Regions from separate parts of the Anaerofustis butyriciformans genome, predicted to be linked through region 1. Evidence: predicted binding sites of a transcription regulator. Region 1 holds the regulator's gene; the other holds the start of a gene.
The links. The regulator HrcA, encoded in region 1, represses chaperone genes, less so after heat shock. The targets are predictions, from matches to a motif close to TGTTAGCACTCNNNNNNNNNGAGTGCTAACA.

Region 1 (15,595 bases):
AATGTGGATAGTTATGTTCAATTTTTTGTTTCTTAAATAACATATCATGCTCTTTTAGATATTTAATAATATCTAAATCTGCATCTATAACAAAAGTACCCTTCCATGGAGTTTCAAGGAATTTACCGTCTTCACCAACAGGATTTAATACAGGTAAATTGTATTTTCTTGATACATTGTAGTCGTCTTCCCCAAAAGCAGGAGCAATATGAACGATTCCTGTACCATCTTCAGTAGAAACGAAATCACCAAGGATTACATAATGCGCTTTCTTGCCGTTTGGAACTTTTACGAAATCAAGAAGTTGTTCATATTCGATATATTCAAGGTCTTTACCTTTCATTTCTTCCATTACTTCATATTCGTCACCAAGAACAGTATTAGCAAGTGATTTTGCAAGAATGAAAGTTACTCCTTTAGATTTTACTTTTACATAATCAATATCAGCACCAACACAAAGGGCAACGTTTGAAGGAAGTGTCCAAGGAGTTGTTGTCCAAACTAAGAAATATTCATCTTTATCTTTTATTTTAAATGCAACATAAACAGAATTTGTTTTAATGTTTTTGTATCCTTGAGCTACTTCGTGAGAAGCAAGACCAGTACCACATCTTGGACAGTAAGGAACGATTTTATGACCTTCATAAATTAGTCCTGCATCAAAGAATTCTTTTAAAATCCACCAAACTGTTTCAATGTAATTATTGTCAAGTGTAATATATGGGTTATCAAGATCTACAAAATATCCCATTCTCTTTGTCATTTCTCTCCAAAGAGCTTCATAAGTAAATACACTTTCTTTACATTTTTTATTAAATTCTGCAATACCGTATTTTTCGATATCACCTTTTCCGTTCATATTTAAAGTTTTTTCAACTTCAATTTCAACAGGAAGTCCGTGTGTATCCCATCCTGCTTTTCTTTTAACTCTGTAACCTTGCATGTTTCTGAATTTGCACACGCTGTCTTTTAATGTTCTTGCAATAACATGGTGAATTCCAGGTCTGCCGTTAGCTGTAGGAGGACCTTCAAAGAATACAAAGTTTTCACATCCTTCTCTGGTTTCAAGAGACCTTTTAAGAATATCAATATCTTCCCAATAATTTGATATTTCTTTTTCCATGTCTTTAACACTGTTTTTATTCAAATCTTCAAAAACCATATCTTACTCCATTCCTAAATTTATATTAAAAAGCTTGTAATATTGCTATTTTTTGCTTTTCCTTAAAATATAATTTTAATATATTGTAATTATTACTGTCAAGAAAAATAATAAATCTATTTTAAAATAATATCTTTAATCTGAATCGGTGTTTTTACAATATGTATAGGATTACTTTCTTTAATCTCAGACAAATCACCATATCCATACAAAACACCCATAGTAGCAATGCCGTTTTCTTTCCCCCCGATTATATCCGGTTTTTTATCTCCTATCATAATTGCACTGCTTTTGTCTGATACTTCCATTTTATCAATGCACATTCCAACAAAATCGCTTTTGCTTCCTCTTGTTTGATATAGATTATTTGCAATAAAATGATCGAAATAATCAAGTATTTCTACATGTTTTGCTTCTATCAATGCGGAATCTTCGGGCTGGCTTGTCGCTACTGATAATTTTATATTATTCGCTTTAAGCATTTCCAAAGTTTCCCTCATTCCATCAAAAAGTTTACATTCATAAACGCCTTTGTCAAACATGTATTCGTTACTTACATCTATGGCTTTTTTTGCTTTTTCTTCGCTTAGCCCGTATTTTGTTACAAGAGTTCTTGCAAAGGGAGGTCCTATTAAAGATTTTACTACTTTGTCATCTTCAATGATTCCCGCATATCTTAGTCCCTCTTGAAACATTTTTACCGTCCCTTCAGCAGTATCAATAAGAGTTCCATCTAAATCAAAAACAATATACTTATACATATCCATTCTCCAAAATTTAATTACCTTTCAATTATATAATAAAAACGCCTTAAAATAAAGGGGTAAGAGTATCAGAAGATTAATAAAAAAAGACCTTTTTAGAAAGGTCTTTTATATTTTTCTTTTTCTGTTTTATATAAATTATTTCCTTTTGAATCTATTGCCACAATAACGGGAAAATCCTCTACATATAATTTTCTAACGGCTTCGGATAATAACTCAGGATAAGCTATAAGCTCAGCTTCTTTTATACATTTTTTTATTAAAGCTCCACATCCTCCAACTGCCGCAAGATATAAAGCATTATTATCTTTAAGGCTTTTTTCTACTTCGTCGTTTCGCTCCCCTTTTCCTATAATAAGCTTTAATCCTCTTTCAAGTAAAAACGGAGTGTATTTATCCATTCTTGCAGATGTTGTAGGTCCGCATGAACCTATTACTTCCCCCGGTTTTTCGGGACATGGACCTGCATAATATATACACTCTCCTTTTATATTAAAAGGAAGCTTATCGCCATTTTCCATTGTTTCCACCATTTTTTTATGAGCAGCATCTCTTGCAGTATAAATATATCCCGTTAAATATAATTTATCCCCTGCATTTATATCCATGATTTCATCATCACTAAGTGGTAATTTTACTTTCTTTTCCATATTAAATCTCCGTTTCCTTATGTCTTGATACATGGCAACCTATATTAACACTTACAGGCAGACCTGCAATATGAGTAGGATAAGTTAGAATATTTACTCCAAGAGCTGTAGTGCTTCCGCCAAGTCCTCCGGGGCCTATTCCAAGTTTATTGATTTTATCAATAAGCTCTTCTTCCATATTTCTATAAAACTCATCTTCATTTTTATGATTAATATCAAGAAGTAAAGCTTCTTTTGCCATTAATGCAGCCTTTTCCATTGTTCCTCCTATTCCAACTCCAACAATCATAGGAGGGCAAGGCTTGCTTCCTGCCTTTTCAACTGTTTGTAAAATAAAATCAACAACGCCTTCATATCCATCTGCTGGTTTTAACATCTTTGTATCACCGCAGTTTTCACTGCCAAAACCTTTTGGCATAACTTTTATTTTAACCTTGTCACCTTTTACTACGTTATAATATATTATCCCAGGTGTATTATCTTTGGTATTTTCTCTTCTTAAAGGACAACCTACAACACTTTTTCTAAAATACCCTTCATCGTAAGCTTCTCTTATAGCATCGTTTATTTCATCATAAATGTAATTACCAGTAAAGAAAACTTCCTGACCTACCTCCAAAAACACAAGGCACATACCTGTATCTTGACATATAGGGCAGTTTTCTTTCGCTGCAATATCTATATTATCGTTTATAACACTTAAAAGTCCTCTTCCAATCTCTGACTTTTCTTCTTTCTCACTTTCAATCAAAGCATTTTTAATATCATCTCCAAGAAAAACATTTGCTTCAAGGATAAGTTTTTTTACTTCTTCTTTTATAATTTTAGTATCTATTTGTCTCATAATAACCTCTAAAAAATTTATATATTAGAGTATAGCACAGGTATATTTTATTTTCTACTTTTCATCACAAAGTTATTTCAAATATTATTATGTTAAAACATAATAATATAGTATAATAATATAAATGAAAAGGTTTAATTGAAAACGTAGAATAAATGAAAGCGAGAAAAGATATGGCTGATAATATTATTATTCAAAACGTCAGTAAAATTTACGGCAGCAAAGAAAACGAAGTAAAAGCTTTGGATAATGTTAGCTTTGAAATCGAAAAAGGCAAATTTACGATTATAGTGGGACAAAGTGGCGCAGGAAAAACAACACTTCTTAATCTCCTTGGAGGAATGGACACAATCACAAAAGGAAGCATAATCGTAGATGGCAAAGACTTAAGCAAATTAAGCGAAAAAGAACTTACCTCATACAGAAGATACGATGTAGGCTTTGTTTTTCAGTTTTATAACCTTGTTCAAAACCTTACTGCAAAAGAAAATATAGAACTTGCAACTGAAATATCAAAATCTAGCATATCTGCAATGGATGCTCTAAGAGATGTAGGGCTAGAAAAAAGAGCTGACAATTTCCCGTCTCAATTATCCGGCGGAGAACAACAAAGAGTATCAATAGCAAGAGCTCTTGCAAAAAATCCTAAATTATTATTATGTGATGAACCAACGGGAGCACTTGACTATAAAACAGGAAAATCAATATTAAAACTACTTCAAGACATTTGCTTTATGAACAATATTCCCGTAATAGTGGTAACCCACAACCTTGCATTAACGGAAATGGCAAATAAAATCATAAAGGTAAAAAACGGACAAATTGAAGATATTATAATTAACGAAAATGTTAAAAACGTCGAAGACATAGAATGGTAGAATTTTAAATAACAACATATGAAGGTGCCTTAAATGAAGACATTAATAAAAGACTTATTAAGAGAAATCAGACTTACAAAAAACAGATTTATATCCATTTTATTAATCACTCTTCTTGGAGTGTGCTTTTTTGTCGGGCTAAGAGTAATAGGACCGCAAATGGAGTATACGGCAAATAAATATTTTGAAGACACCAGCTTGTACGATGTAAGTTTTATGTCCACATATGGTTTTAGTAATAAAGACATAGAAGCGATAAAAAACGATAAAGACACAAAAGATATTTTTGCCACATATTCAACAGATCTTCTTTTAGGTCATAACGACAAAAGCATTGTAGCTAAGGCTTATGGTATGCCAAACAAAGAAGATATCGTAATGATGGATTATGAACTTATAAGCGGAAGTTATCCAAAAGAATCAAATGAATGTGTAATATCAGATAATTATTTAAAAGCAAACAATTTAAAACTCGGAGATACTTTAAAAGTAGAAGATTATGAAAGCGTAAAAATAAAAGAAAAAGAACTAAAAATAGTAGGAACAGCAAGCTGGTCATATTACATTACTGATGATGATTACGGCTCTTCAAAACTTGGAGACGGAACAATAAACACATTCTTAATATTAAGTATGGATGCTTTTGACAGCGATTACTACACAGACTTATACGTAAGTTTAAAATCAACTAAAGATATAAATTGTTTTAGTGAAGAATATGAACAAATCATTACGGACTACAAAGATAGAATAAAAGAAACAACATCTTTAAGAGAAACTCAAAGGTTACAAGAAGAAAAAGACAAAGCATATAAAGAAATAAACGATTCACAAAAAGAGCTGGACGAAAAGAAAAAAGATGCTTACAATGAATTATCCAGTGCAGAAAAGAAACTTAAAGACAGCACTTCTAAACTTTCTGATTCTAAAAATGAACTTGAAGATCAAAAGTCCATTTTAAAAAATGAAATTGCAAATGCAAAAGCTGAACTAAACAAAAGCGAAAAAGAACTTGAAACTAAAGAAAAACAAATAAATTCAGCAAAAGCAGAATTAAAAACAGCAAAAGAGGAATTAGAAAAACAAGAAGAAGAATTTTATAACTATGTAGCTTCATTAACAGAAGAGGAAAAAGAAGCCTTAAAAGATATTCTTTCTAAACAAGAACAAGAATTAAAAGATGCAAAAACGGAATTAGAGACAAAAGAAAAAGAATTAAGCATCGCACAAACTCAAATAACAAACGCAAAAAAAGAAATTAAAAGCGGATACAGCGAAATAGAAAAACAAGAAAATACAGCAAACAAAGAATTTGCAAACGCATCTTACCAAATAACATCAGCACAAAAAGAAATTGACAGCGGATACAGCGAATACAACAAAAACAAAGAAAAAGCAGATGAAGAATTTGCAAATGCACAAAAAAAAATAGATGATGCAAAAGCAGAAGTTGAAGATATGGAAGAAGTTAAGTGGTATACACTTGACAGAAACACAAACGAAAGTTATTTTAGCTACGCAGAAAATTCAAAAAAAATAACATCAGTCGCAAAAGTATTTCCTTTAATATTCTTCCTCGTTGCAGCACTTGTATGCTTAACAACCATGACAAGAATGGTTGAAGAAAAAAGAACGGAACTTGGAATATTAAAAGCTTTGGGATTTGGCAAATTTGCAGTAAGCATGAAATTTATTGTTTATGCATTCCTTGCAAGTTTTATCGGCAGCATTATAGGACTTATCATAGGTTTTACATTTGTTCCAAACATGATTTACGAAGCATATAGAATTTTATATAAAACACCTGAACTTATCCCTGTAATTTATCCTAACTACATCGTTATTTCTCTTGTAGTAGGTGTGATGTGTACGGTTCTCAGTGCTTATGTAGCTTGTAATTCAGACTTAAGAGAAGTTGCAGCAAGTCTTCTTAGACCAAAAGTAATGAAAAGCGGAAGAAAAGCATTACTTGAAAGAATTCCTTTTATTTGGAACAGATTAAGCTTTAAATGGAAAATAACAATAAGAAATCTTATGAGATATAAGAAAAGACTTATAATGAGCGTTGTAGGGATCGGCGCATGCTGCGGACTTTTAATCGCAGGATTTGGGCTTAGATATTCAGTATCTTCAATGATAGATTTACAATATACCCATGTAAGAAATTACAACATGGAAACATCTTTGGACAGCGATGTATCTACAAAAGAAATAAAAGAAATTGAACAGGAATTTAATAATAACAGTGAAATAAAAGAAAGCAAACTATTCTATCAAGATACCTATGAAGTAGACGGAGATAAAAAAAGTTATAATTTCTCTTTAATGGTTCCGATAGATACTGATGCAATGAACAACTATATTTACTTAACCGACTACGAAACGGAACAAAGCTTAACTCTTCCTGATAATGGCATTATAATAACCAGCAGATTAAGTGAAATAGCCGGAATAAAAAAAGGCGACACAATTAAAATAAAAGATATGGACGGAAAAGAATATCAAGTTTCTGTAGCAGGGGTAGTAAATAATTATATTTACCACTATGCATTCATCAGTAAAGATTATTATGAACAATTAACAAATGAAGATGTAAATGCAAATCTTATTTTATCAAGACTTACAAATAATGATGAAGAAACTTATGATAATCTAAGTAAAGAAATTTTGAAAAACAAAAATATATTAAGTGTTGAATTTAATCAAAGAACGGCAGAAGGATTTTCTCAACAGCTCGACAGTTTGGATTTTGTTATTGTTGTAATAATTATCGCAGCAGGGATGTTAGCATTTATAGTAATGTTTAACCTTGATAATATTAATGTAAGTGAGAGATTTAGAGAAATTGCAACCATAAAAGTTTTAGGATTTTATAATAATGAAGTAAACTTATATATTGTAAGAGAAAATATTATACTTAATATAATCGGTATAATAGTAGGATGCTTAATAGGAAAATTCTTCCATAAATACCTTATGAACACAGTTGCTGTTGACTTCGTACAATTTTATAATGATATTTTAATATCAAGTTATATATATGGCGTAGTTCTTACGATTGTATTTGCGGTAATAGTAAATATTTTCTTAAACAGAACACTGAAAAAAATTAACATGGTAGAATCACTAAAAAGCGTAGAATAAAAAAAGAGAAGTTTAAAACTTCTCTTTTTTATAACATCCAAATAACATAAAGCAAAAAAAAGACTTCATAAGAAGTCTTTTTATTTAAAGTTATCTTTTACCTTATCCCAGAAACTTTTATTTTGTTCATTGTTTTTATCACTTGAAAGTTCCCCGAATTCTCTTAACTTAGATTTTTGTTTTTCTGTTAAGTTCTTAGGAACTTCAACTTTTATTTCAACATATTGGTTACCTTTGCCAAAACCGTTGGCATTTTGAATACCTTTATTTTTAAGTTTAAATACTTGACCTGATTGTGTTCCTTCAGGAATTTTAAGTTTAACCTGTCCATCAACCGTAGGCACCATTATATGATCCCCTAAAGCTGCTTGAACAAAAGTTATCGGTATTTTGCAATAAATATCGCTACCGTCTCTTGTAAATATTTGATGAGGTTTTACAGTTATGTAAATATATACATCTCCGTTAGGACCTCCGTTTTTACCAGCTTCACCTTCTCCTCTTAAAGGAAGAACGCTTCCGGTATCAACACCTGCAGGAATTCTAATTGAAATAACTCTTTCTTTTCTTACAGTACCGCTACCGGAACATGTAGGACAAGGTTTAATAATTTTCTTACCTGTACCATTACATTCACTACAAGTTTTTACTGTTTGAACAGTTCCAAACAAGCTTTGTTGAGTTACTCTTACTTGACCTGTACCATGACAAGTTTCACATGTTTTAATGTCAGCATCATTTACAGCCCCCCTGCCTGCACAGGTTTCACAAGTTTCTGTTCTTTTTAATTTAATTTCTTTTTTACATCCAAAAATTGCGTCATTAAAAGATATTGAAAGATTAACTCTTAAATCTCTACCTTTTTGACGAGCATTTTGTCTATTTGCACCTGAAGAAAATCCGCCGCCAAACATTGAACCGAAGATATCACCAAACATATCTTCAAATCCACCAAATCCGGCACCGCCGAAACCGGCTCCACCGCCCATGTTTGGATCAAAAGCAGCATGACCGAATTGATCGTATTTGGCTTTTTTATCAGCATCAGATAAAACTTCATAAGCTTCGTTTATTTCTTTAAACTTTTCTTCTGCTTCTTTATCACCAGGATTTCTGTCAGGATGATATTTCATAGCAAGTTTTCTATATGCTTTCTTTATATCAGCTTCGCTGGCACTTTTATCTACGCCCAAAACCTCGTAATAATCCCTTTTTGCCATTATCATCTACTCCCTTTTAAATTTGAAAAGCACCCTGCAAAGTATTTACTTAGCAGGGTGAAGTTGTTTTAATTATTTATCGTCATCATCTACTACTTCATAATCTGCATCAACAACATTATCATCTTGTTTTCCAGCATCGCTTGCACCTTGAGCATTTGCACCTGCGTTTTGTTGGTTAGCTTGATCAGCATATAATTTTTCTGCTATTGGATATAAAGCTTCACTTAATTTTTCTGTTGCTTTTTTAATTGCTTCTGTATCAGAACCTTCTAATTTTTCTTTTAAGTCTTTAATTGCATCTTCAACAGGAGCTTTTTCTGTATCTGTCACTTTATCGCCAAGATCTTTTAATGTCTTTTCAGCATTGTAAACTGCTGCATCAGCATTATTTCTTGTATTAATTTCTTCTTCTTTTGCTTTATCTTCGTTAGCATATTGTTCAGCTTCTTTTACAGCTTTATCAATTTCTTCTTTAGACATGTTAGAAGAAGATTGGATTACAACGTTTTGTTCTTTTCCTGTACCTAAATCTTTTGCTGTAACATTAACGATACCATTAGCATCAATATCAAATGTTACTTCGATTTGTGGCACTCCTCTTGGAGCTGCAGGAATTCCTGTAAGTTGGAATCTACCTAATGTTTTATTATCGGCAGCCATTCCTCTCTCCCCTTGAAGAACATGAATATCTACTGCTGTTTGACCATCTGCAGCTGTTGAGAATACTTGGCTTTTCTTTGTTGGAATAGTTGTGTTTCTGTCGATTAATTTAGTGAATACTCCACCAAGAGTTTCAATACCAAGTGATAATGGAGTTACATCAAGAAGTAATACGTCTTGAACATCCCCTGCAAGTACACCACCTTGAATAGCAGCACCGATTGCTACACATTCATCAGGGTTGATACCTTTATCAGCTTCTTTTCCTGTGATTCTCTTAACAGCTTCTTGAACTGCTGGAATTCTTGTTGAACCACCAACAAGTACTACTTTATGAATATCGCTTGCTGATAAACCAGAGTCAGCGATTGCTTTTCTTACAGGTTCCATTGTTGCTTCAACAAGGTCTGCTGTAAGTTCATCAAATTTAGCTCTTGTTAAAGTTACGTCTAAATGTTTAGGGCCAGCTGCGTCCATTGTAATGAATGGAATATTGATTTGAGCTGTTGTTTTACTTGAAAGTTCAATCTTAGCTTTTTCAGCACTTTCTTTAAGTCTTTGCATTGCCATTTTATCGCCGCTTAAATCAATACCGTTAGCTTTTTTAAATTCAGAAATTAGATATTCAATGATTTTATTATCAAAGTCATCCCCACCTAAGTGGTTATTACCGTTTGTTGCTTTAACTTCAAATACGCCATCAGCAAGTTCCAAGATAGATACATCGAATGTACCACCACCAAGGTCGAAAATCATAACTGTTTGATTTTCTTCTTTATCAAGACCATAAGCAAGAGCTGCTGCTGTTGGTTCGTTGATAATTCTTAAAACTTCAAGACCTGCGATTTTACCAGCGTCTTTTGTTGCTTGTCTTTGAGCATCTGTAAAGTAAGCAGGAACTGTAATAACTGCTTTAGAAACAGTTTGTCCTAAATAACTTTCAGCATCTTTTTTCAATTTTTGTAATACAAAAGCTGAAATTTCTTGTGGTGTATATTTTTTACCATCAATATCAACTTTATAATCGCTTCCCATATGTCTTTTAATTGAAGCAACTGTTTTTTCTGGGTTTGTAACTGCTTGGTTTTTAGCTACTTGACCAATTAATCTTTCTCCGTCATTTGTAAATGCTACTACTGATGGAGTAGTTCTTGCGCCTTCTGCATTAGCTATAACAACAGCTTCCCCACCTTCTAATACTGCTACACATGAATTTGTTGTACCTAAATCGATACCTATAATTTTTTCTTTACTCATTTTAAATCTCTCCTTTTTATAAAATCTATTTTAACTTATTAACTTTGACCATAGCCGGTCTTAAGACTTTTTCTTTATAAACATATCCGTCTTGAAAAACTTCAAGAACAATATTATCTTCTTTATCTTCAACCTTGTCAACTGCTACCGCATTGTGTTTGTTTGGATCAAATGCGGTATCAATAGCTTCGATTGTTTCAATTCCTTCACTTTTTAACAGTTCACTTAATTGAGTGAATATCATGTTAACACCTGCATAAAAACCGCTTTCTTTATCCTCCTCACTTTCAAGAGCTCTTTTGAAGTTGTCAATTATAGGAAATAAGCCTTCTGCGAATTTAGATGTTGAATAAATAATCATTGCTTCTCTATCTTTTGCTGCTCTTTTCTTATAATTATCAAAATCGGCTAAAATTCTAAGATAGCTCTCATTTAATTTATTATATTTTTCTTCAAAGCTCTCTTCTTTCTTTTCTTCTTTAACTTCTTCTTTTTCCTCTATTGTTTCATTTACTTTTTCTTCTTTTATCTGTTCTTTGTTTTCTTCTTTCTTCACTTCTTTTTCTTCATCTTTCATATTTTTTTGTTTTTCTTTTTCTTCTTTTTCTTTTCTAAGCTCATTTATATCTTTAATATTACCATTATCCATTTAGCTACCTCACTTTTCAAATATTTTTGAAATATGCTTTGTCAGTTCATCACTTAAAACATCAAGTGTTGAAATAGCATAATCGTAATTCATCCTTGTAGGACCAATAACACCGATTGTTCCTATTGTTTTGCCGTTTAATTTATAATCGGCAGTTATAATCGAACAATCACTAAAGTCCTCAACTTTGTTTTCATTACCTATAACTATATGAATATCTTTATCATCATCAACAGCAGATAATATTGCATTTTCCAATTTATCTTTACTGTTTACCGAATCAATAAAGTGTTTAGCTTTTTCCAAATTCTCGAATTCCGGATAGTTTAATATTTTGCTTACTCCTTTAGAATAAATCTTTGAAGAATGCGCCTTTTCAACTAAACTTCTAAATACAGGCATTATTTCCGATAAAATTCTGTTTTCATCTTCACTTAAACCGTCAATTGCTTTACCTAGAAGTTCAATTACTTCATTTGCAGGTCTGTTTCTTATTATTGAAATAAGGAAATTATTTATTTTTTCTAGCTGCTCTAAAGTAACGCTGTCTTTTAACCTTATCTCTGCATTTTTGATAAGACCTTCTTTTGTTACGACGATAATCATGACTCTTTTTTCTTCAATGTAAACAAGTTTTACGTCTTTTACATTTAAAGATGAAAGTCTTGGAGCCATAACAAGAGAAGTATAATTCGTCATTTTAGTAAGAATATTAAGTGTTTGTTCTATTGTTTTATTAAGTTCAAACATATAATTTTCATACTCAGCTTTAACAACATCTCTTATTTTTTCATCTAAAGCATTTTTCTTCATAAAGTTATCGACATATAATCTATATGCCGTAGTAGAAGGAATTCTACCCGCAGAAGTATGAGGTTTTATTAATAAGCCCATATCTTCCAAATCGGACATTTCATTTCTGATAGTTGCAGAAGATACACCAAGCTTATATTTTTTTTCAAGAGTTCTTGAACCAACAGGTTCTGCTGTTTTAATATAATCATGTATTATTGCATTTAAAATAATAAACTTTCTATCTTCCCAGTTCATTTTCCTTTCTCCTTCTTATTAGCACTCTTTAAACATGAGTGCTAACACTGTCATAAATATACCACCACGACTATACTTTGTCAATAGATTATTTAAATTTATTTTCTATTTTTAATGAAATTTTAATATTACAAAATGATTTATTTAAAACTTATATAATTCATTTATAAAAACAAAAAAACTCCCATAAGGAGTTTTATTTTGCATATGTTCTTGCACCATCCATAAGGATAATTTCGCCGCTTACATAAGTTGCCATATCACTTGATAAGAATGCTGCCATATAAGCTACATCTTCAGGAGTACCAAGTCTTCCAACAGGAACAGTAGCGATTTTTTTCTTTGTCATTTCTTCATCAAACTTATTTAACTGTTCTGTTTTTATAAGAGAAATTGCAAGAGTATTACATCTTATATTTTCACTGCCATATTGAACAGCCATATATCTCGTAAGTCCCATAAGCCCTGCCTTAGCAGAAGAATACTGAGGACCTCCGCCCATACCTGAATACATTGCAGAAGAACCTATATTTATTATACTTCCTCCACCGGCTTCTTTTAATAAATCCAAACCGCCTGCCATTATAGAATAAAAAGAACCGTATAAGTTTGATTTTAATACACTGTCAAGATATTCAGGGGTAAGCTCATCAATTTCAAATACCTTAGAGCCACCCGCATTATTTATAATAATATCAAGTTTACTAAACTTATTTTTAACATCCGATAGAACTTCTTTCATCTGCTCAAAATTACCAACATCACATTTATAGCATAAAGCTTTTCTTCCCATATCCTCTATTTCTCTTACTACCTCCATTGCTGCTTCATCTCTTGAAAGATAAGTAAAAGCTACATCTGCTCCACAATCTGCTAATGTAAGACAAATAGCTTTTCCAACGCCTCTGCTTCCTCCTGTAATGAAAGCTTTTTTTCCTGTTAAATCAATTTGCAACATATCTTTTCTCCTATATATTTATATATTATTATTAATTTCCCTCACTAATACCGTAAAGACCTTTTTCATCAACTACCTCAATACCACCTCTATATAACTTTATGTACCCACAAGAAACAAAATGTTTAAGCATTCTGCTTACAACTTCCCTGGCACTTCCTAGGTGATTTGCAATTTGTTCATGAGTCATATTTAGTTTTTTATCATCGTTCATATGGTAAAGAACAAACTCAGCAAGCCTTTGGTCAAACTTCTTAAACATAACTTGTTCTAAAAGCCACATCACATCAGAAAATCTTGAAGCCATTATTTCATTTATATAATTTGAGAAAACTAAAGACTCTTTTGAAATCCTATTATATATAATTGTAGGAATTATTATGACTTCGCTTTCTTCCATCGCATCTATAAACACATCAATTGAGATATCTTTCATGACACAAGATGCAGACATTAAACAAATATCCATATCATTTAGATAATAAAGGCTTATTTCTCTTCCACTCTCAGAAACCATATATGCTCTAAGCTTACCTTTTTTTATAAGTACCAAACCAAGACAGCTTACATCATTGTCATGAACAGCATCATTTTGTTTAAATGTTTTATATTCAATATTATTTAAAATAAGATTTTTATGTTTTTCTTCCATTTTGTCCCATACGGGAATTAAATCAGAAAGAGTTTCTTCTATATTATTTGTTTCCATTTTCTTTCCCTTTTTATTTTTGTTCTTTTAATTTTTTAGTAAAAAAATGATAAATGAAGAGCAAACTATAAGCATCATACCCCAAAACATAATATTCTCTTTGTCTGAAGTATCTATACTGTTTACAGGTTGATTTTTGTCTTTATTTTTATTATTATTTACATCTTCGACTTCCATATTTTCACTATCTTTTATATTAACACTCTTCTTTACTACACCTTCATAATTTCCTTTAAAAGTTATATAAAAATCTATACTTTTATCTGTTATCTCTTTTTTAATAACATAATCAATATCTTTTGTAAGAGTAAGTTGTTTACATTTATTATGTAGATATAAAAATCTACATTCTCAGCGCTATTCCATTTGAAGTAACAACAGAATCTTTTTCATCTCTATTTTGATTTTCATTTGCAAAATATATACAACACCTACATTTAATATTAAAAATAAAGTTAAAAGTGTTACTAATAATCTTTTCATATCTTTCTTTGCCAATTATTATTATTTTATTTTATAAAACATTATTATGTCAATAAATTTATAAATTTCATCTCTATGTGACTTAGTCACTGTATTATATTTTTATTTATTTATAATATAATCAAAGATAAGAAAAGAGGTAAATAAAATGAGTGTAATGAATTTAACAAATAAAACATTTAAAAGTGAAATTAATGATGACAAATTGGTAGTAGTAGATTTCTGGGCTCCATGGTGCGGACCTTGCCAAGCTTTTTCACCTATAATTGATGAAGTAAGCGAAGAAATGGATGATGTAAAAATATGCAAGGTAAACGTTGATGAAGAAAGAATGCTTGCAATGAAAAATAGAGTAATGTCAATTCCTACATTATTAATTTACAAAAATGGAAAACAAGTAGAAAGATCTCAAGGCAGACTTTCAAAAAATGAATTAGTAGAACTAATTAACTCATTAAAATAATAAAAAAATAATATATATATTCCCCTAAAAAATAAAATTGTTTGTAAAAAAAAAGAGCATAAGCTCTTTTTTTATTCATAATCAACAAATATAAGAGGATTAATACAATCTTTAACATCTGAAGATGTCCTTATTTCAAAATGCAGATGGTGCCCCGTAGACGAACCGGGGTTTTTATCTTTCTCTGGATCTCCGCCTTCTTTTCCTATCACATCTCCCTGCTTTACTTTCTGCCCTTTTTTTACACTTATTTTTGATAGATGAGCATAAAAAGAATATATATCATACTCATGTTTTATTTTTATGTAATTTCCATACCCTTCTTTATCACACCCCACTTCAACAACTTCTCCATCTGCTGTTGCCTTTATGTCATCATGCCACTTTGCTCCAATATCAATACCGTTATGTTTTGTTTTTTTACCTGTTATTGGATGAACTCTATAAGAAAATTCGCTTGTAATAACTCCCTCCACAGGTTTAATAAAATCAGATTTTTCTGCCTTATATTCTATAAGTTTTGCTTCATTTTTACTTATAATATAATTTTTATTAAACAAATAAAATATTGTATCAATATCATTTAATACAGGATATAAAATAATAAAAGTAAAAAATAAATTTAAAATAAAATATAATACTTTTTTATAAAATTTTCTTTTAATGCTTAATTTTCTTTTCATCAATTAAATATATGAAAT
Region 2 (15,595 bases), on a different contig from region 1:
TAAAACAGAATACAATGATTATATCATTGCTGTAAAAGTTGTTGAAAGTATTGAAGAAGCAATAAATCATATAAATAAATATTCTACAAAACATTCAGAATGTATAGTTACAAATGATATTTCAAGAATGAATATGTTCACATCAAAAATAGACAGTGCTTGTGTTTATGTAAATGTGTCTACAAGATTCACTGACGGAGAAGAGTTTGGCTTTGGAAGTGAAATTGGAATAGCAACACAAAGAACTCTTCCAAGAGGTCCTATGGGACTAAATGAACTTACAACAATTAAGTATATTATTACCGGTAATGGACAAATTAGAAAATAAAAGAGCAGCTTTAAGCTGCTTTTTTTATATAATTTAGATAATTTATGCATAAATATTACAAAAAATTAATAAATATATATTTTTTTATAATAATGGTATAAAAAGTCTTTTAAAAATTAAGAAAATTTAGTATAATATTTAGAATATATGGAAAGAGGAGGGCATGATGAAAAATTTTAAAAGAGTTTTAATCGCAAACCGTGGTGAAATTGCAATTAGAATCATAAGAGCGGTACAAGAACTTGGAATGAAAGCTATTTGTATTTACTGCGAAGAAGACAAATTATCACTTTTTAGAAGTAAAGCAGATGAGGCTTATCTAATTAAAGGTACCAATTCACCAACGGACGCCTATTTAAACATAGAAGCAATAATTGAACTTGCAAAGGCTAAAAATATTGATGCAATACATCCAGGATATGGGTTTTTATCAGAAAATCCTGAATTTGCGGCAGAATGTGAAAAGGCCGGTATTAAATTTATCGGTCCAAATTCAAAAGTTATCGAACTTCTTGGAAATAAAGTTAATGCCAAAAATGCAGCGATAGAAGCCGGAGTTAGTGTTCTTGATGGTATAAAAGTAGATACGGTTGAAGAAGCAAAAGACATTAGTGCAAAAATCGGATACCCTGTTATAATAAAAGCCAGTGCCGGCGGCGGTGGAAGAGGTATGAGAGTTTGTGAAAGGGAAGAAGATTTAAAAGGTCAATTTGAATCTGCCGTAAGAGAAGCAAAAAAAGCTTTTAACAATGGAGAAGTTTTTATTGAAAAATATGTTCGTTCTCCAAGACATGTTGAAGCTCAAATCTTAGCCGATGAATACGGTCATATCGTTCATCTTTTTGAAAGGGATTGTTCTATTCAAAGAAGACATCAAAAAATTATTGAATTTTCACCTTCACAATCAATCAGTGAAGAGACAAGAAGAGCAATTTGTGAAGAATCAGTAAACCTTGCAAAACACGTTGGATATACAAATGCAGGTACAGTTGAATTCTTGGTTGATGAAAATGAAAAACATTACTTTATGGAAGTTAACCCAAGAATCCAAGTTGAACATACTGTTACAGAACTTGTAACAAACGTAGACTTGGTTCAAGCTCAAATTTTAATTGCCGAAGGATATAAACTTACAGATGAAGAAATAAACATTCAATCTCAAGATGATATAAAAATGAGTGGTGCGGCAATTGAATGTAGGGTTACAACAGAAAATGTATTAAATAACTTTATGCCTGATACAGGTAAAATCACAATATACAAAACAGGTGCAGGTCCAGGGGTAAGACTTGACGGTGGTAATGGTTTTGCCGGTTCTGAAATAACACCTTACTTTGACAGTCTTCTTGTTAAAACAACAACATATGCAAGAGACTTTGACAAAGCAAGAAAGAAAATGATAAGAACTTTAAAGGAACACGAAATCGAAGGTGTTTCAACAAACAAAGACTTCCTTATCAATGTTTTAAAACATCCTGACTTTAAAAAAGGAATATGTAATACAAACTTTATTGAAGATCATCCTGAACTTTTCAATATCGAAAAATTTGATGATCAACTTGCAAAAGTTCTTACATATTTATCTGAAACAACATTAAAACATGATAATCAAAATAAAGAAATTATACCAAAAATAGAAGTTCCTAGATTTAAAGACATGCCTGCTCTTAGAGGAACAAAACAAATTCTTGATGAACAAGGTCCTGACGGACTTGTAAAATGGATAAAAGATCAAAAACAACTTTTATTCATGGATACAACTATGCGTGATGCGCAACAATCTTTATTTGCAACAAGAATGAGAACCGTTGATTTCTTGAAAATAGCAGAAAGCGTAAGCCGCTATGAAAAAGATGTTTATGCTCTTGAAGTATGGGGTGGAGCAACATTTGATACATCTTATCGTTTCTTAAAAGAATCTCCATGGGCAAGATTGGAACTATTAAGAGAAATGATACCAAATATCTTATTCCAAATGCTTCTTAGAGGTTCAAACGCCGTAGGATATAAAAACTACCCTGATAATGTAATTAAAGAATTTATCAAACAAAGTGCAAAAAGCGGTGTTGATGTATTTAGAGTGTTTGATGCTCTTAACTGGTTAGATCAAATTAAACCTTCTGTTGAAGAAGTATTAAAACTTGGAAAAGTTGCAGAAGTTGCGATTTGTTATTCTGGGGATATATTAGATAAAAATAAAACTAAATATACATTGGATTACTACATTAAAAAAGCAAAAGAAGTTGAAGCAATGGGTGCGCATATTCTTGCAATTAAGGATATGTCAGGCTTATTAAAACCTGCTGCAGCAATGAAACTTGCGAAAGCATTAAAAGATGAAGTAAATATTCCAATTCATTTCCATACTCATGATACAGCAGGAAACGGTGTTTCAAGTATGTTAATGGCAAGTGCCGCAGGAGTAGATATTGTAGAAGGTGCTCTTTCTTCAATGAGTGGAACTACATCACAACCTTCTCTTGAAGCAATAGTTGCAGGTCTTGAATATACTCCAAGACAAAGTAATATTAATTTAGATGAAATTCAAATCGTAAGTGACTACTATGAAAAAGCAAGAAAATACTATACAGGATTTGAATCAGGCTTAAAAACAGGAACAACTCAAATTTATAAATATGAAGTTCCCGGAGGACAATACAGTAACCTTAAATCTCAAGTTGAAAGTTTCGGACTTGGACATAGATTTACAGATGTTCTTGAAAAATATAAACAAGCAAATGAACTTCTTGGTGATATAATCAAAGTAACTCCAACATCAAAAGTTGTAGGTGACTTTGCAATCTTTATGCTACAAAATGATTTAGATAAAGAAAATATCTATGAAAAAGGAAAAGACTTAGCATTCCCAGACAGTGTTGTAGATTTCTTTAAAGGAATGATTGGTCAACCTGAATGGGGCTTTGATGAAAAATTAAGAGAAGTTGTTCTTAAAGGTGCAGAATATATTACAAAACGTCCAGGTGAACTTCTTCCTGATGAAGACTTCGATAAGATAAGAGAAGAATTTAGAGAAGAATTCGGTATGGAATTAAATGAAAAACAAGTTCTTTCTGCAGCGCTTTATAAGAAAGTTTATAAAGATTATCTAAAATTCAAAGAAGATTATGGTGATTTAACTTATATGCCTTCAGATGCTTTCTTTACAGGGCTAGCACTAGGCGAAGAAACAGAAATATTCTTTGGAGAAGGTAAGAGCCATGTAATTAAACTTGTAAGAATCGGTAATACTCATCCTGACGGAACAAAAAGAATGGTTTATGAAGTTGACGGCTTCAGAAGAGTTTTATATGTAAATGATCCAAACTTTGTGGTTAATCAAACAACTGATAAAATAATTGAAATGGCTGATCCTAAAAATGAAAAACACATAGGTTCTCCAATTCCTGGTTCTGTAATTAAAGTAAATGTTGGAATCGGTGAAGAAGTTAAGAAAAACCAATCTGTATGTGTTGTTGAAGCAATGAAGATGGAAACTGAAGTTGTTGCTCCATGTGACGGAGTAATAAAAGACGTATTGGTTCAAGAACTTGACAATGTAAAAGCCGGTCAATTATTAATAGAATTTGAATAAAATATCAATTTAAAGAAGCGGTTAACCGCTTCTTTTTTATTTATGAAATATACGTTATATATTTATTAATATATTATTTTTTGATATAATATACTTTAAGTTTAAAATAGAATAGGAAAAGTTTATGAATTTAGTAACAAAAAATGATATTGAAACTACGAAACTTGGAGAAAATATAGGGAAACTTTTAAAGGATAATACGACTGTTTATTTGATTGGAGAAATGGCAAGCGGTAAAACTCAGCTTAGTAAAGGTATTGCTAATAGTCTTGGATTAATATCAGAATTTTCTTCTCCAACTTATACCATAATAAACGAATATAAAGATGTAAATAATGTTCTTTATCATATGGATGCTTATAGAATTGAAGATATAAGCGAACTTGATTATATAGGATTTTATGATATTTATAAAAAAAATAAAATGATAATTGAGTGGGCAGACATGATAATGGATGAACTTGATAACAGCGGTATTATTGTAAATATAGAAAAATCAACAAATGATTTTAATGAAAGAAATATAAATATAAAAGCTTTAGATGAAGAGTCTAAAGATATTATATATAAATTGGAGGAAATGTATGTGTAGAATACTTGCAATAGATACTTCAACGGTTGCGGCAAGCGTTGCCGTTTGGGAAGATGATAGAATACTTGGAGAAGAATATACTGCGTATAAACTTAAACATTCTGAAAAACTTCTTCCTATGATAAAACATCTTCTTGAAGACGTAAGACTTACTATTGATGATATTGATTATTTTGCTGTAGGCAATGGTCCTGGGTCTTTTACGGGACTTAGAATAGCGGCAGCTACAGTTAAGGCATTTTCTCAAACAAAAAATAAGCCTATTATTTCTGTTTCTTCTTTGGAAGCTTGTGCAAACAATGTAAAAGGACTAAATGAGGTTATTTTTGTTATTTTTGATGCACAAAGAAATGATACTTATTTTAATATGTTTATTGAAAAAGATTCTAAATTATCAGCTCAATATGAAGATGGAATAAAAAATATTGAAGAGGTTATTTCAAAGGCAGAAGAATTTGATAGGGTTTTATTTGCTGGAGACGGAATACTAAAATATAAAGATAAAATTAAGGAAAAACTTAAAGATAAAGCTATATTTGCCACTACTTATAATTATCTTCCAAAGGCAAGCGGGGTTGCGATAGTAGCAAAAGAACATTTAAAGGAAAATAAGAATATTTACCGTTATGACAATTTCTTGCCGAATTATATAAGACCTTCTGCAGCTGAAGAACAAAGATTAGAAAAGAATAAAAGAGTGTAAATATGAGTATTTTGGTAAGAGAAGCGGTGATTACCGATATTGAAGATATAATTGAATTTGAAAAAGGATGTTTTGCAAATCCATGGTCTGATAATTCTATTTTTTCAGAGCTAATAAACTATAAAAGTTATTATATAGTTTTTTATGATAAAGATGAGCTTATAGCTTTTGGAGGTTATCAGGATATTGTCGGGCAAGGGCATATTACGACAATGGGCATAAAGGAAAATAGAAGAGGAAAAGGGTATGGGAAGGACCTTTTGCTTATCCTTATAAAGCACGCATTAAAAAAAGGTATTAAAGAAATGACTTTGGAAGTTAGGGAGTCTAATGATCCTGCAATAAATTTATATGAAAGTGTTGGATTTAAAATTTACGGAAAAAGAAAAAATTATTATGCGGATAATCATGAAGATGCTTATATAATGTGGCGATTTGAAGAATAATTTTGGGGAGATATAATGACAAAAAAATTTAAGAATAAGATAAATATTTTTATATTAATTATATTGGTGCTTTGTATGGTGCCTTCATTTATTCTTGCTGCATCAAAAACTGATGAGGCAGAAGAAATAAAAACAAATACAACAGGAACCTTTTTTTCATTAAATAAAAAAGATACATATGATAAATCCATTTTTATGGGAGTTTATACAAATATAGTAAATGAAGGAAAGATAAACGGCAATGTAATAGCACTTACAAGCAATATGGAAAATAAGGGATACATTGATGGAAGTGTTATATCATTTTCACCTGAATTTAATTCTACAGGTACAATCAATAAAGATTTAATAGGTTTTTATAATAATTTATATCTAAATAATGCTACAATAAACGGTGATTTAATTGTATATGGAGATAAATTAATTACAAACGAAAAAACATCTATAAAAGAAGATGTAAATGTATTTGTGGATGATGTTCTTTTAAAAGGAACTGTTAACGGAGATGTTTTTATTGTCGGGGATAGCGTAACAATTAACAGTAAAATAAATGGTGATGTTAAGGTTGGATGTAATGAACTTGTAATAGGAAAAGAAGCTGAGATAGAAGGTAAACTTATATATGAAAGTGAAAATCCTATAGTTAAGACAAAAGAAAGCAAGATAAAAGGAGGAGTAGAAAAAAAAGATTTAGGTCTTAATATTCCTCAAAGCATTACGACTTCTGATAGCAGTGTGTTTGCAGATTTTCTTGGATATTATAATAATTTAAGCAAGATAACAATTTTAATCATAGGCTTAATTCTTATAAAATTATTCCCTATAAGTGCTTTAAAAGTAGAGATATTTGCAAGAAGAAATATTTTAAAATGTTTAAGCATGGGAGCTCTTACAATGCTTGTAATAACTCCTCTTATGTTTATATTGATAATGACAGTTGTCGGCATTCCTGTTGCGCTTCATTTGTTAAGTTTATATTTTAACTTAACTTATATTGCAACTATTCCAACTGCTCTTGTTATTGGCGGACTTTTTGTAAAAGGTCAAAAATTATCTAGTAAAATGCTTACTGGTGTATTTATTCTGCTTGCATTGGAATTTTTGTCTATAGGTATATTAAGTTCACTTATTATATTTGTATTTAATTTAATAGGAATAGGAAGCATTGTAATGCTTGTTTCACTATATTTGCGTTTCCAAATGAAAAGGGAAAAAACAGAATATATAACACTAATGAGTATTAATGACAGCAGAGAAGATATAATCAGAACAAAACAAAAATTTGAACAAATGAAAAGCAGAAAATTTGAAGAAGCAATGAGAAAAAGAGAAGAAACTCTAAAAGAAAATGATGATAATGAAAAACAAGAAGAAACTGAAGATATAAATAAAAAAGAGGATAAAGAAGATGAGTAGTATTTTAACTTTAGCGATTGAAACTTCCTGTGACGAAACAAGTGTTGCAGTTGTTGAAGACGGTATAAAAGTTAGGTCAAACGTAATTCATACACAAATTGATATTCATAAAGTTTACGGAGGGGTTGTTCCGGAAATTGCATCTAGAAATCATTTAATGAAGATTTCAAGTGTTGTAGATAAAGCACTATCAGATGCAGATGTAACTTTTGATGATATTGATTTTATAAGCGTTACCACAGGACCAGGGCTTGTTGGAGCTTTACTTATAGGTTTATCTTATGCAAAAGCTCTTGCTTTTAGTTTAAATAAAGACTTAGTTGGTGTAAACCATATGGCAGGGCATATAAGCGCAAGTTTTCTTATGGGAGCAAAACCTCCTTTTGTATGTTTAACGGCAAGCGGAGGACATACAAATATAACAAAGGTTAATAGCTATACTGATTTTGAACTTCTTGGTTCTACTAAAGATGATGCTGCAGGAGAAGCATTTGATAAGGTCGCAAGAAGTCTTGGACTTTCTTATCCGGGAGGAGTTCAAATAGATAAGCATGCAAAAGAAGGGGATGAACACAGCATTGATTTTCCTATTGTTATGATGGGTAAGGATAATCTTGATTTTAGTTTTAGTGGGCTAAAGAGTGCTGTGCTTAACTATTTAAATAGTAAGAAAATGAAAAACGAAGAGATTAACATAGATAATGTTTGTGCAAGTTTTAACAGATGTGTTGTAGATACAATAGTAAATAAAACAATGTTAGCACTGAAAAAAGAAAACATGAAGACTCTTTGTGTCGGTGGAGGTGTTCTTTGTAACGATATGCTAAGAAATGAACTAAAAAAACGTTGTGAAGAAGAGGGGATAAAATTATTTATTCCTGATAAAGTTTATTGTACGGACAATGCTGCAATGATTGGATGTAGTGGATATTTTAATTATATAAATAACAAAAAAGACAGTCTGATTTTAAATGCAAATCCTGACTTAAAATTGTAATATACAATTAATAAGTTAATAAAAATGTAATAAAAATTATCAACATTTTTTGTGGATTTTTAAACATCATCAATGTAAAATATAATAAAATTGTTGATAATTCATGTGTATAAAATAGACAAAATCCCTTAAAATAAGTACTTTTAAATGTGAATAATTGTGGAAAACTGTGGATAAGTCTGTTGATATGTGTATAAATTTGTAGAAAAGATAACAAATTCATTATATTTTGTAAAATTTTATCAAAAAATGAATATTATGGAGTAATTTGAAAATGGAAAGATTTCAAACGGGTGTAAAGATAAATTTAGATAATTTAATTAATAATTACAGAGTAATAAAAAATAAAGTTGGAGATAAAAAAGTAATACCTGTAATTAAAGCTGATGCATACGGACACGGTGCAGAAATATGTGCAAAAGTTCTAATGGAAGAAGGAGCTGATTTATTTGCTGTTTCCAGTGTGTATGAAGCTATGTGTCTAAGAGAATATGGTATTGACAGTGATATATTAATCCTTGGTTATGTTCCGGATAGAAAGATTAATAAAATTTTAGAAAATAATATTATTCCTGCAATATACAATATTGATTTTGCAAAGAAATTAAATGAAGAAGCTTTAAAAAACAATACAAAAGCAAGAGTACATATTAAAATTAATACAGGTATGAACAGACTTGGATTTAAAAAACATGAAATTGACAGTGCTTTTGCCGCTTTAAAGGAGCTTAAAAATCTTGAATTTGAAGGAATTTTTTCTCATTTTGCAACAAGTGACGAAGTTGATAAAACTTATAGCAAAATGCAATATGAAATATTTGAATATGCAATAAATAAAGCTAAAGAATACGGTTTTGACATAAAGATAAAACACATAGCAAATTCTGCCGCAATAACAGATTTAGATGAATATTATCTTGATGGTGTAAGAGCTGGTATTGTTCTTTATGGAATTTATCCTTCAGAGATTAAACCCGAGGTTAATCCATATAAACCTGTTATGTCTTTCCACACAAGCATAAGCAATATTTTTACAGTGGAAAAAGGAGAAACCATAGGTTATGGAAGAACTTTTACAGCTGATAAAAAAACAAGAGTTGCCGTAATGTGTGTAGGGTATGCAGACGGATATAACAGAAAGCTTTCCAATAAAGGAAAGGTTCTTGTTAATGGCAAATATGAATGTAATGTAATAGGAAATGTTTGTATGGATATGACAATGCTTGAAATTCCTATGGATGCAGACATAAACATAGGAGATAGCGTTGAAATATTCGGAGAAAATATAAGCGTTTCAGATTTAGCTAAAATATGTGAAACAATTCCTTATGAGCTTTTATGTTGTATAAACAAAAGAGTAAAAAGAGAATATATTTTAAATTCAGAGCCGAGAGAATTTTAATTTCTCGGTTCTTTTTATTTAACATAATTATCTTTAACATGAAATTAGAGAAAAATTTTAAAAGATAATTAATTTTTTTCATAAATACTATTGACAATATATATAAGTGTGCTAAAATACTATTAGCACTCAGGAAAGAGGAGTGCTAACGAGATTGATTATAACTAATATAAAATATATTTTAGGAGGCGTGAGTTAATCATGAAATTACAGCCACTTGGCGACAAAGTCGTAATAAAAGTAAAAGAAGAAGAAAATAAAACAGCAACAGGTATCATTTTACCTGATACAGCAAAAGAAAAACCTGTTATGGGTGAAGTAATCGCTGTTGGTACAGGTGAAATCGTAGATGGTAAAAAAGTTGCTTTAGATGTAAAAGAAGGCGATACTGTTATTTATTCAAAATATGCAGGCTCAGAAGTAAAATTAGAAGGCGAAGAATATCTTATTTTAAGACAAAACGATATTTTAGCTATTGTTAAATAATTTTAATAATTAGTAGATAAGGAAAGGTGATATAAAATGGCAAAAGAAATTAAATACGGAATTGAAGCAAGAGAAGGTTTAAAAGCCGGAGTTGATAAATTAGCTGATACAGTTAAAGTAACATTAGGACCAAGAGGAAGAAATGTTGTTCTTGGTAAAAGCTTTGGTTCTCCAATCATTACAAATGATGGTGTAACAATTGCAAGAGAAATTGAACTTGAAGATAACTTTGAAAACATGGGTGCACAACTTGTAAAAGAAGTTGCAACAAACACAAATGATGCAGCAGGAGATGGTACAACAACAGCAACTGTTCTTGCACAATCAATCATTAACGAGGGTCTTAAAAACGTTGCAGCAGGAGCAAACCCAATGGTACTTAAAAAAGGTATCGAAAAAGCAGTAGATAAATTCGTTGAAGAACTTAAGAAAATTTCTAAACCTGTTGAAGGTAAAAAAGCTATTGCTCAAGTAGCAGCTATTTCTTCAGCTGATGAAACAGTAGGTGAACTTATTTCAGAAGCTATGGAAAAAGTTGGTAATGACGGTGTTATTACAATCGAAGAAGGAAAGTCAATGAAAGTTGAACTTGAATTCACAGAAGGTATGCAATTTGACAGAGGTTATTTATCAGCATACATGGCAACAGATGTAGAAAAAATGGAATGTGTATATGACAAACCATACATCTTATTAACAGATAAAAAAATCACTAATATGCAAGAAATCTTACCTTTATTAACAGAATTACAACAAGCTGCAGGTAACTTACTTATCATTGCTGATGATATCGAAGGCGAAGCTCTTTCTACATTAATTGTAAATAAACTTAGAGGCGTAATTAACTGTGTAGCAGTAAAAGCTCCTGGATTTGGTGATAGAAGAAAAGCTATGCTTGACGATTTAGCAATTTTAACAGGTGGTACAGTAATAAGTGATGATTTAGGTATGGATCTTAAATCTACAACTCTTGATATGCTTGGTAGAGCAACACAAATCAGAGTTGACAAAGAAAACACAATCATCGTTGAAGGTCATGGTGATCCAGAAAAAATCGAAGACAGAAGAAATCAAATTAAAGCTCAAATTCCTGAAACAACTTCAGAATATGACAAAGAAAAATTACAAGAAAGACTTGCTAAACTTTCTGGCGGTGTAGCAGTAATTCAAGTAGGTGCTGCAACAGAAACAGAAATGAAAGAAAAGAAATACAGAATCGAAGATGCTCTTAATGCTACAAGAGCAGCTGTAGAAGAAGGTATCGTTCCTGGTGGTGGTAGCGCAATGATTTCTACAATTCCAGCATTAGACGAACTTGTAAACTCTCTAGAAGGAGATGAAAAAACAGGTGCTGCAATTATCAGAAAAGCTGTTGAAGCTCCACTTAGACAAATTGCTTACAATGCCGGTGTTGAAGGTAGCGTAGTAGTTGATAAATTATTAAATGAAGAAAAAGGTAAAGGTTTCGATGCATTTAACTTTGAATACAAAGACATGGTTGAAGCAGGTATCGTAGACCCAACTAAAGTAACAAGATCAGCGATGCAAAATGCTGCAAGTGTAAGTGCTATGTTCCTTACAACAGAAGCTAGTGTTGCTGATATTAAATCAGAAGACAACGCTCCTCAAATGACACCTCCAATGATGTAATTTAAGTGAAGCGAAATTAAAACACCCTTTATTAAGGGTGTTTTTTTATTAAAAAAAATTAATATTATAAAACATTATAAATTTATATTTTATGATAAAATTACTATATAAAATAAAATCAGAGGGTTTTTATGAGATATATAATAAGTGATATACATGGTTGTTATGATGAGTACATGGATTTAATTAATAAAATAAACTTGAAAGACAAAGATATATTATATATTTTAGGTGATGTAGTGGACAGAGGACCAAAACCAATGGATGTATTTAAAGATATAATGAATAGGAAAAATGTTGTTTATCTTCTAGGAAATCATGATTTTCTTTTTTATGAAATGATAAAAAAATTTGACAATGATTTAAAAGATAAAGATAAGAAAAATTTATCTTCTGCCGATATTGATTTATATTTTGCATGGAGCGAAAGCGGCGGGAAAATAACAATGAATGAATTTAAAAAGATGAGTAAAGAAGAAAAGATAGCATTGGCTGATTATATAGAAAATGCAAGTTTATATGAAGAAATATATCATGACAATAAACATTATATTCTTACTCATGCCGGACTTGAAAATTTTGATAAAGATAAAGAAATCGGTGAATATGAAATATTTGATTATATAGAAGGAAGAAGTGACTATTCAAAAAGATATCTTGAAGATAAAAATACTTTTTTTATAAGTGGACATACTCCGACTATGTTAATTAATGATGACAGCAAACCTCATATATATAAGCAAAATGGACATATTGCAATAGATTGCGGTTGTGTATATGGAGGAAAGTTGGCGGCATATTGCATAGAAACACAAGAAGAATTCTACAGCGATTAATATATATTCTTTTAGCTCTTTCTTTTGTTTTTTACTGAAGTTGCAATAACACAGAAATTTATATTTACACTATAAAAATAAAAAGGTATATCAATTTGATATACCTTTTTTTTATATAAAGTTTGAAAATAAATCAATTATTATTCCACAAAGTGAACCTATTAGATAGAGAAGAATAAGAATTTTAATGTTTTCTTTTCTGTCCTTGTTAACCTTAAATAAAACCAAAAGACCAACTCCTGCACTTACAAGTAATCCTGACATCATGGCTCCAAAGCCGAGTCCTCCACTTAAATATAAATTTGTTATTATTACTGAACCTGCACAGTTAGGTATAAGTCCTACAATACCGGCAATTAATGAACCTATTATAGGTTTATTTAAAATAATGTTTGAAAGATTTTCTTCTCCAATAAATTCAATAAAAATATTTAGTACAAATGTAAATATAAATATGAAAATAAAAATATTTATAGTGTGTTTAATTGCAGAAAACAAAAAACTTTCTTCTTCTTTGCAATCATCATGCATATGGTTATCACTGTGTCCCATATTAACTTTATGATCTATGTCTGATTTTCTAAGTAATATATCTATTATTAACCCAAAAAATATTCCGATTACTACTTTTGAAAAAATTATCTTAAGTATTAAAGAAATAGGAGCAGCACTTGCAATCATTATAGGAAGCATTTCATCTGATGTTGATAAAAAGATTGCAATTAAGGTACCAAGAGAAATTATTCTTCCTGCATAAAAATTTGATGCAGCGGTTGAAAACCCGCATTGTGGTATTGCTCCAAGCACAGCCCCTACAATTGGACCGAATATACCAGCTTTTTCAATTATCTTATTAAACTTATCTTCTGTTTTATGTTCAATAAATTCAAGTATTATATATGTAATAAGTAAGAACGGAAATATTTTAATGCTGTCGGTAAAAGCATGTTCCAAAGAATGTAATAGCATGTAACTCTCCTTAAATTGTATTATGTTAGTTTATGGTAACATATATTAACATAAAAAGTCTACCATAATTATATAATAAAAATTGTTTTTTTCTAATAGTAATAAAGTATTTTTAATATTATTTACAACTGTCTTGTCATATGTAAAGTTTAGTGCTATAATATGTGACAAGTCAATTAAGGAGTATAAAATGGGAGATACAGTTATTAGTAAAATCGAGAAATTAAAAAAAGAAAAAAATGCAGTTATATTGGCGCATTATTATGTGGATGATGAAATACAAAAAATAGCAGATTATGTTGGAGATTCATTTTATCTTGCAAAAGTGGCAACAAAAATAAAAGAAGATGTAATAGTATTCTGCGGAGTATCTTTTATGGGAGAGAGTGCAAAGATACTTAATCCAAATAAAAAGGTTTTAATGCCTGATGAAAGTGCAGATTGTCCAATGGCACATATGGCAAGTGTAGAAAAAATAGAACAAATGAAAAAGGAATACGATGATTTGGCAGTTGTATGTTATGTAAACTCAAGTGCAAAATTAAAATCACACTCTGATGTATGCGTAACATCTTCAAATGCATTAAAAATTGTTGAAAGCTTGCCAAATAAAAATATTTTCTTTATACCTGATGAAAATCTAGGAAGATATGTATCAGAAAAAGTAAAAGATAAAAACATTATTTTAAATGACGGATATTGTCCTATACATAAAAAAATGGATAAAGAAAGTTTATTAAAGGCAAAAGAGCTTCATGAAAATGCTGAAGTTTTGGTTCATCCTGAATGTACAGAAGATGTATTAAAACTTGCTGATTACATAGGCAGTACAGCTGGTATTATTGATTATGCCACAAATTCTTCATGTAATGAATTTATTGTAGTAACAGAAACCGGTGTTTTATATGAATTAAAAGAAAAGAATAAAGATAAAAAATTCTATACTATTTCATGTGAACAGATTTGTCCTGATATGAAAAAAATTACTCTTGATAAAATACTTAACTGTCTTGAAAATGGCAGTGGTGAAGTAGTATTAGATGAAAATTTAATGAAGGAAGCATATTTACCTTTGGAAAAAATGCTTGAACTTGGGAAATAAGGAAGAGATAATGAAAACAGATATAGTGATTGTGGGTACAGGTGCGGCAGGACTTTTTGCCGCACTTAATTTACCTAAAGAAAAAAATATAATTATAATAACTAAAGATGAAGCGAAAAACAGTGATTCATTTTTGGCTCAAGGCGGAATGTGTGTTTTAAAAAGTGAAGATGATTATGAGAATTATTTTGAAGATACAATGAAAGCCGGACATTATGAAAATGATAAAAAATCCGTTGATATAATGATAAGATCTTCTGTTGATATATTAAAAGATTTGGAAAAATATAATGTAGATTTTGCAAAAGAAGGTAATAATTATATATATACAAGAGAAGGTGCTCATTCTTCCAAAAGAATATTATTTCATGAAGACACAACGGGAAAAGAAATTACATCTAAGCTGCTTTTAGAAGCAGAAAAAAGAGAAAACATAACAATAATGGAACATGTTACAATGGTTGATGTTATTTCAAAAGATAATGTATGTTATGGTATTGTTGCAAGAAATGAAGAAAATGAAGTTTTTCTTATAAATGCAGATTATACTGTATTTGCTTGTGGAGGAATTGGAGGGCTTTATGATAACTCCACAAATTTTCCTCACATTACAGCTGATGCAATAGCCATTGCAATTAACAGGGGAATAGAACTTAAAAATATTGATTATATTCAAATTCATCCAACCACTCTTTATTCTAAGAAGAAAGGAAGAAGATTTTTGATTTCCGAATCAGTAAGAGGGGAAGGGGCAATTCTTTTAAATAAAAACATGGAAAGATTTGCAAATGAACTTTTACCAAGAGATCTTCTTTCAAAAGAAATTTTAAAACAAATGAAAAAGGATAATATGCCTTATGTATGGCTATCAATGAAACCGATAGATAAAGAGGTAATAAAAAAACATTTTCCTAATATATATAAACATTGCCTTGAAGAAGGTTATGACGTTACAAAAGAGCCTATTCCTGTTGTTCCGTCTCAGCATTATTTCATGGGAGGAATAAAGGTGGATTATAATTCAAAAACTTCTATGGAACATTTATATGCAGTAGGAGAAACAAGCTGTAACGGAG

Region 2: the regulator HrcA is predicted to act here: its motif matches at 9,597-9,627, upstream of groES (co-chaperone GroES).

What each region holds. Positions count from the first base shown of each region.
Region 1 is NZ_JAYFFH010000003.1:134,223-149,817, reverse strand. Features, by position in the region: gene ileS (isoleucine--tRNA ligase) at 1-1,162, opposite strand, end outside; gene V2W16_RS06075 (HAD hydrolase-like protein) at 1,279-1,923, opposite strand; gene V2W16_RS06070 (Fe-S-containing hydro-lyase) at 2,022-2,576, opposite strand; gene V2W16_RS06065 (fumarate hydratase) at 2,578-3,420, opposite strand; gene V2W16_RS06060 (ABC transporter ATP-binding protein) at 3,594-4,298, shown strand; gene V2W16_RS06055 (FtsX-like permease family protein) at 4,332-7,442, shown strand; gene dnaJ (molecular chaperone DnaJ) at 7,523-8,662, opposite strand; gene dnaK (molecular chaperone DnaK) at 8,735-10,582, opposite strand; gene grpE (nucleotide exchange factor GrpE) at 10,608-11,231, opposite strand; gene hrcA (heat-inducible transcriptional repressor HrcA) at 11,241-12,281, opposite strand; gene V2W16_RS06030 (SDR family NAD(P)-dependent oxidoreductase) at 12,478-13,239, opposite strand; gene V2W16_RS06025 (Crp/Fnr family transcriptional regulator) at 13,271-13,948, opposite strand; gene V2W16_RS06020 (hypothetical protein) at 13,976-14,125, opposite strand; gene V2W16_RS06015 (hypothetical protein) at 14,306-14,446, opposite strand; gene trxA (thioredoxin) at 14,559-14,894, shown strand; gene V2W16_RS06005 (M23 family metallopeptidase) at 14,966-15,577, opposite strand.
Region 2 is NZ_JAYFFH010000004.1:51,372-66,966, reverse strand. Features, by position in the region: gene V2W16_RS06715 (glutamate-5-semialdehyde dehydrogenase) at 1-328, shown strand, start outside; gene V2W16_RS06710 (pyruvate carboxylase) at 495-3,920, shown strand; gene tsaE (tRNA (adenosine(37)-N6)-threonylcarbamoyltransferase complex ATPase subunit type 1 TsaE) at 4,045-4,512, shown strand; gene tsaB (tRNA (adenosine(37)-N6)-threonylcarbamoyltransferase complex dimerization subunit type 1 TsaB) at 4,505-5,215, shown strand; gene rimI (ribosomal protein S18-alanine N-acetyltransferase) at 5,218-5,661, shown strand; gene V2W16_RS06690 (bactofilin family protein) at 5,677-7,077, shown strand; gene tsaD (tRNA (adenosine(37)-N6)-threonylcarbamoyltransferase complex transferase subunit TsaD) at 7,070-8,074, shown strand; gene alr (alanine racemase) at 8,349-9,476, shown strand; gene groES (co-chaperone GroES) at 9,678-9,962, shown strand; gene groL (chaperonin GroEL) at 9,999-11,612, shown strand; gene V2W16_RS06665 (metallophosphoesterase) at 11,744-12,448, shown strand; gene V2W16_RS06660 (putative manganese transporter) at 12,560-13,417, opposite strand; gene nadA (quinolinate synthase NadA) at 13,608-14,519, shown strand; gene V2W16_RS06650 (L-aspartate oxidase) at 14,530-15,595, shown strand, end outside.